DNA from 3 places in the Rhizobium sp. AAP116 genome. Region 1 is predicted to be linked to each of the others. Evidence: riboswitches for the same ligand, from Rfam matches in the RefSeq annotation. Region 1 holds a riboswitch; each other region holds the start of a gene.
The links. A riboswitch is a leader RNA that binds a small molecule or an ion and turns the genes downstream of it on or off. The one in region 1 is predicted to bind cobalamin.

Region 1 (2,261 bases):
TGCGATGATCTTCCTGAGCTCGGCGTCTCGTGCGCCGAGCATCAGTACGTTCCGCAGCGCCTCTTTCGGATCCACTGTCTGGAATAAAAGTCCGTTGTTGCGGAACGAACGGTCGATGGTCATCGCCTTGGCCTCCGCCTCCGGCTTGATCGCCACGGCGAAATACATCCGTCCGTAATTCTGCTTGATCTGCTCGAAGAACACCTCTTCCCCACCGAGTTCGGCAAAGAAATTGGCGATGTAGAAGGCCCATTTGACATCGGCATACTGCGCGAAATTCGTGCGTGCCGCCGTCACGTGACAGTAGCCCAGATGTGGGCTGTTGTTCAGTGTGCGGTGGAAGATGACTTTGGGGAACTTGATCGAACGGTGAAAGCCGTTGATGCGCTCATGCGTCGTCTCGGCCGCCCGCTCCAGCCGCCGCCCGGTCCGCGCCGCAACTTCCTCATAGGAAAGATACCGGCGCTCGTCCGGCAGCCAGTCCTCGCGGCTGCGCGAGATCCGACCGGTTCTCAGGAACTCGGTATGGACTGCCTTTGACGAGGGCGGCGTTTGCGTTTCCGCTTTGGGAGCCGCGTAGTATCTGAGTTTCTGCATCTTGACGCTCTGACGGTACCCGGACTGATTGCTTGAGCTTAACGCAGCATGGTTAATCATGATTTGATGGTATTCTACATCAGCGAGGTTTCGCGAGGCTTGCCGCAGTGCAGTTCCGTGCAACTGCCTTAAATCGCTCGTTTGCGCCATGATTTCAGCGGCCAGAGAAACGCAGCCGCCGCACCTCCCGGAAAACAATGGGAAATTCCCGAGCTTGCCGCCCTTTATCGTCGCCTGTGGGATGTCGCAAACGATTTGGGCCGTGTCGTTCTGCAATGCAGCGGAGGCCCGCGGCCTGTGATTAGATGCAGGCAAGCTCGAGGTGCTGCCCTGCTAGGGAGGGTAGGAAATCGGGAAGCCGGTCAAAATCCGGCGCTGCCCCCGCAACGGTGGTGGAGAATGCGTTTTGGCAGAAGGCCACTGGGGGTAACCCTGGGAAGGCGCCGACGCGGTCCGCAAATGGACCACTCCTGAGCCCGGAAACCAGCCTTGGCAGACGGACATTTGAGGTTGCGGAGGGCGACCAGAGATAGCCATGCACACCGCCTTCCCAGGGCGACGGCAGGCTGCGCTCTCATCTCCCCCGAGTTTTTGAAACACGAGGACGACATGGATCTGCAGGCCAACGTGCTGCGCCAGCTGAAGAACCGCCGCGAGGGTTTCTCGCTCGAACAGCCATTTTACATCGACCAGGACTACTTCAAGCTCGACATGGAGATGATCTGGTATCGCGACTGGCTGTTTATCGGCCATGATTGCGAGATCCCGCGCGCCGGCAACTATTTCACCGCCCAGATCGGCGACTACCCGGTTGTCATCGTCCGCGGCAAGGATCAGGTCATCCGCGCCTTCCACAACACCTGTCGCCATCGCGGCCACCGCGTCTGCACCAAGGACAAGGGCGCAGCTGCCAAGCTCGTCTGCCCCTATCACAACTGGACCTACGACCTCGACGGATCGCTCGTCTTCGCCCGCCAGATGGGTGAGACTTTCGATAAGGCCGAATTCGGCCTGAAGACCGTCCATTGCGAAAGCGTCGGTGGTTACATCTTCGTCTGTCTCGCCAACGAAGCCCCTGATTTCGCGCCGATGCGCGCCTCGATCGAACCCTATCTGCGCCCGCACCGCCTGTGGGAAGCCAAGGTCGCCCACAAGAACACGATCATCGAGAAGGGTAACTGGAAGCTCGTCTGGGAAAACAACCGGGAATGCTACCACTGCGCCGGCAACCATCCGGAGCTCTGCCGCACCTATCCGGAAGCCCCGACCGCAACCGGCGTCCAGGGTGCGGGTGACGATCCCTTCATCTCCGAGCACTGGGCGCGCTGCGAAGCCGCCGGCCTGCCGTCTGCCTTCAACATGGACCCGTCGGGCCAGTTCCGCACCGCCCGCATGCCGCTGATAGAGGATGCCGAGAGCTACACCATGTCCGGCAAGCGCGCCGTGAAGAAGCCGCTCTCCGCAGACGTGCCGATCAGCCATATCGGCACCATGCTGCTTTTTCACTATCCGACGACCTGGAACCACATTCTCGGGGACCACGCGATCTCCTTCCGCGTCCTGCCGCTTTCGGCCGAAGAGACGGCCGTCACCACCACCTGGCTGGTCAACAAGGACGCGGTCGAAGGCGTCGATTACGACCTCGAAGAGCTGACCCATGTCTG
Region 2 (2,261 bases), on a different contig from region 1:
ATGAGGCCAGCCTCAACGTACGCCGCGTCGGCCCGGCCTTTCTCCCCTCCGACAAGGGCACGATCGACCTCAGGAACCCGGCGACGTCAGGTCCACAGCCGCTGCAGGAGTGATCGGCCGTTCCGCGATCTGCCCCCAGCTCTCCTCGAAGATCAAATCGTCGAGCGGCAATCGCTTGCGCCATCCCTTCACCTCGAGCTCCGGCGTCGCATAGAGTTCGTCGACATAGCCGAGGCAAAGATAACCGATGATCTGGACACGGTCCGGGATGCCGAGAAGCGACTTCAGTTCGGCCTCGTGAAAAATGCTGACCCAGCCTAGCCCGACCCCTTCCGCACGGGCGGCGAGCCAGAGGTTCTGGATGGCGCAGACCGTGGAGAAGGCGTCCATCCTGACATCATGGGTGCGTCCGAGGACCACCGGACCTGCGCGATCGGGATCACAGGTAACGCAGATATTGAGCGGCGCCTTGCGGATGCCTTCGAGTTTGAGGGATCGATAGGCGTCGCGACGGTCGGCCGGAAACATCGCCTCGGCCTCCTCGTTCGCCCGCAGAAACGCCTGCCAGATGGCCTCGCGCTTTCGAGCAGAGCGGATCAGCAGGAAACTCCAGGGCTGCATGAAGCCGACGGAGGGTGCAGCATGCGCCGCCTCAAGCAGCCGTCGTACCAGGTCGTCCGGCAGCGGATCGGGAAGGAACTGGTCGCGGACGTCGCGACGCGTGTGAATGGCCCGGTAGACGGCCTGTTTGTCCTGATCGGCAAAGGGCGCCGTCCGGACGAGGAACTCGTTCGGTCTGTCGTGCATCGTAATCCCCACAATGCGCAACCACCCGCCGTCCACGCGGGAAAGGTCTATCTCGCCAGGCCGGTCTTCTGACTGGGCATCATCCAGGATGCGCGCCTTCCCGGATTGCTCCAGTGGCCGGGTTTCCCCTCGCGCATCATGTCCGCCTTACAGCGTTGGGCACGTGCCGGAATCTCGCCAGCTTCCCGATTCTCTCACCTAACGGTAAGCACCTGACGCCGGATCAATACCGCAAGAACCAGCCGCAGGACAGAGTGGAATGCGACAGGCTCAAGCCTCGACCGGGAAGTAGCGGACAAAGGCGAAAGCCGATCCGTCCGGCGCCCAGTTCGGGACATTGATCGAACCCTGACCGCCGAAAAACTCGATGAGTGTTTCGACATTGCCGCCATCGACGTCCATCAGTCGAAGCCGAACCTGCTTGTCGCGCGGATGACCTTCGACATCGGCATCGTAGGAGAGGAAGAGTATCTTCTTCCCATCCGGCGAAGGATGCGGGAACCAGTCACCATAACCGTCTGAGGTCAGCTGCTGCAGGTCGCTGCCATCGCTGCGCATGCGCCAGATCTGCATGGTGCCGGAACGGCTGGAGTTGAAATAGATCCACTGTCCATCAGGCGTGTAATCAGGGCCATCATTGTGCCCTTTGCCGTTCGTCAGCCGCCGCTCGGACCCGCCCTTGGTCGATATGGTATAGATATCGAAGGCGCCGTTGCGCTCGCCGCAATAGGCAAGCTCCTTACCGTCCGGCGACCAGCCGTGCCAGTAGGACGGCATTTTGTCGGTGACCTGACGCGGCTCGTCATCACCATCACCCAGCAGGTAGATGCAGGACTTGCCGAAAAGCGTATGATCGGAAAACGCGATCGAGGCGCCATCGGGCGAGATCCCATGATCGTTGTTGAGCCGCACGGCAAAACCCGTGTCGATCAGTTCCGGCTCGGGATCGTCTTCGTCGAGCGGCAACGCATAAAGAAGACCATCGCCGTTGATGACGAGAAACTCGCCATCGCGCGACCAGTTGGGCGCCTCGACGAGGTCATCCGTCTGCCAGACGACCTCGCATTCACGGGTCGTCATATCGTAGATCTCGACCGAACTGCGCATCATGGTCTCCTTGGAAAAGTCAGTCTGCGGTCGAGCGATTTTCCATCGCCTGGCGCAGTTTGGCGAAGATCGCCCGGCCCGTCTGCTCAACATGAGCACTGCGCCATTCGGTGTAGAAACCCCAGATCAGGCTGACGTTCAGCGTGAGGAACCCGATGCCGAGCATCTTGAAGCTCCCGTCCCACAGGCCGTAGCAGCCAATCGCGATCGAGGGCAGGAAATAGGCGGCGCCCGAGAGCGTCCGGTACAGCCCGCTATCCTGATTGTCATGCGCTCCGACAGCAAAGATATAGCTGCGCTCCTCCGCCGTGAAATCAGGCAAAGCAGCCAAGGCATCGATATCCTCT
Region 3 (2,261 bases), on a different contig from region 1:
CGAAAGCTCGGGCAACTCCTTCACGCCGTCCCGCAGCCCCTCATCCAGCGTCTTCCAGCCGGAGATCCCGGTATAGCCGACCATGCGGTCCTGCAGTTTCAAGGCCAGCATCATCTCGGTCAGGTTTACGTCATTCGAGATCGCGCGCGCCGGAGGTGCGTCGAACGTGACGTCGCGATCGCAGCTCTTGACCGTCACAGGATAGGCAAATGCCGATGAGGCGGCGAAGACCGAAGCAAAGAGCGTGGCAGACAATAGAAGACGGGAAGCCATAGTGGCGGATCCTTTCAAAATCAGGTCAAGGCAAGGGAAAAGGAAAAACGATGGGACCGAGCGCCCTCCGCCTGTTGACGGGCGGCGAGGACACCGAAGGTTCCGGACAGGGCCTGTTCGGTCAGAACAGCTTCCGGTGGGCCGAACGCATTCATCCGGCCGCCATGCATCAGGGCAATATGCGTTGCAAACTCGGCGGCGAGGTTAATGTCGTGCAGCGTCGTGATGATCGTCAGGTTCAAAGCGCCGAGCAGATCGAGGATCTCGAGCTGGTGACGGATATCCAGATGGTTGGTCGGCTCGTCGAGTATGAGGATTTCAGGCTTCTGCGCCAGCGCACGCGCCACCAGGACACGCTGCTTCTCACCTCCCGACAAGGTCGAGAACTGCCGGTTCGCCAGCCGCAGCAGATCGAGATGGTCGAGCGCGTGCTCTGCTTCGGCCCGGTCTTCTTCGCTCCAGCCCGCAAGGCCTTCGCGCCAGGGAACGCGCCCCATCATCACCACGTCGCGGACGGTGAACGGGAAGTCGCCCGGCATTTCCTGCAGAACGACCGCCACCCGGCGGGCAAGTTGGCGGGCACTCATCTGCCAGATATCCTGACCGCCGACCTCGACGCGCCCCTCTAGCGGACTGACACCGCGATAGAGGCAGCGCAGAAGCGTGGTCTTGCCAGCCCCGTTCGGCCCGACGATTGCCAGCCGGTCGCCTGCATCGAGGGAGAAGGAAACGCCTCGGACCAAAAACTGGGATGACTTCGGCCCCCAACCGATATCGGTGACCCGGATCGGGCAGCCCTTGCTGGTACAGCTCATGGGCGGGCCTCATCGAACGACGAAACGTCGAGCGTTACGCCATGGCCAAGGCCGATCGCCCGTCCCTGCGCTTCATGATCTGGAAGGAAATGCATGCCAGTCCTCCGCAGGATTTCTCCGGAGGCAAAATGGCATGTGGTCGGCGCGCCAGACGGCGCAGCGCAAAAGCCAGTTCGTATCCATCGGAACACCCCGTCCGCTTCGTTTTCTTCACTTGACGGCAGGTCTCCTGGCTCGCGGATATGCGCTTTCCATTTGCCTTCCCACGGTGACCCGCAGTGGCCCGGCGCTTTCACGCCGCGAGAATGGACAGCAATCCGCTTACAGTTGCGGGGGCAGCCACGGTCTTGGTCCCTATTGGGTCGTCCTCACCGTGTTCCCTATTAATCCCCTCGGAGTCATCCGGCGGGGAACCGTCACTGCTTGCATAGGACCTGCAGCCCCTGGCGGTCAAGCCTGGATCTTTTCGTTATGTAATATCGTTACGTCTATAGATCCGAATCCGGGTTGTCCACCTTCAAAGCGCATCCGCCCTCAGATTCTCAACGGAGGTCATTACCTCTCAGGGGCAACGAAGTTCTCATCGATCAGACGCGCGCCTCTCTGCCGGGTGGTGTAGCGCCAGATCCACTGAACACTGACAAGCAGGCGTTTCTCGAAATTGACCAGCAGATAGACATGGACGATGGCCCAGAGCAGCCAGGCGAGACGGCCCTTGAGCTGCCAGGAGCCGAAATCGAAGATGGCTGCGTTTCTTCCGATGACCGCCGTGTTGCCGCGATTACGGAAACGGAAGTCTGGCACAGCCGCTCCTTTCAGGAGGTTGGCCTTGAGCGCTTTGCCGAGGAACGTCCCCTGCTGTTTGGCCACCTGTGCGAGCGCGGGCAATGCTTCGCCATTTTCTCCCAAAGCCAGCGCGGTATCGCCGATGGCGTAGACCCCGTCCATGCCATCAACCGAGAGGTCGCACGCAACCGGCAAGCGCCCGCCCGGGCCCGGCGAAAGGCCAAGCCATTCCGCGGCCGGCGATGCTTTGACCCCGGCTCCCCAGACGATGCAGCTCGCCGGCAGGAAAGCATCCTTGACCTTAACGCCCTCGGCAGTCACGTCTTCGACAGGCGTGTTCAGCCTGATATCCACGCCGATGTCGCGCAGATAGTCGGCCGCATAGGT

Region 2: another riboswitch for cobalamin. It lies ahead of bluB (5,6-dimethylbenzimidazole synthase); the one in region 1 lies ahead of IP85_RS06685 (aromatic ring-hydroxylating dioxygenase subunit alpha).
Region 3: another riboswitch for cobalamin. It lies ahead of IP85_RS09050 (ABC transporter ATP-binding protein); the one in region 1 lies ahead of IP85_RS06685 (aromatic ring-hydroxylating dioxygenase subunit alpha).

What each region holds. Positions count from the first base shown of each region.
Region 1 is NZ_LJIB01000007.1:269,710-271,970, forward strand. It holds gene IP85_RS06680 (DUF6656 family protein) at 1-597, opposite strand, end outside; cobalamin riboswitch at 901-1,104, shown strand; gene IP85_RS06685 (aromatic ring-hydroxylating dioxygenase subunit alpha) at 1,207-2,261, shown strand, end outside.
Region 2 is NZ_LJIB01000030.1:24,874-27,134, forward strand. It holds gene IP85_RS17860 (DUF2865 domain-containing protein) at 1-113, shown strand, start outside; gene bluB (5,6-dimethylbenzimidazole synthase) at 70-807, opposite strand; cobalamin riboswitch at 848-1,038, opposite strand; gene IP85_RS17870 (TolB family protein) at 1,078-1,914, opposite strand; gene IP85_RS17875 (hypothetical protein) at 1,934-2,245, opposite strand.
Region 3 is NZ_LJIB01000011.1:151,680-153,940, reverse strand. It holds gene IP85_RS09055 (ABC transporter substrate-binding protein) at 1-273, opposite strand, end outside; gene IP85_RS09050 (ABC transporter ATP-binding protein) at 294-1,088, opposite strand; cobalamin riboswitch at 1,290-1,521, opposite strand; gene IP85_RS09045 (NAD(P)/FAD-dependent oxidoreductase) at 1,644-2,261, opposite strand, start outside.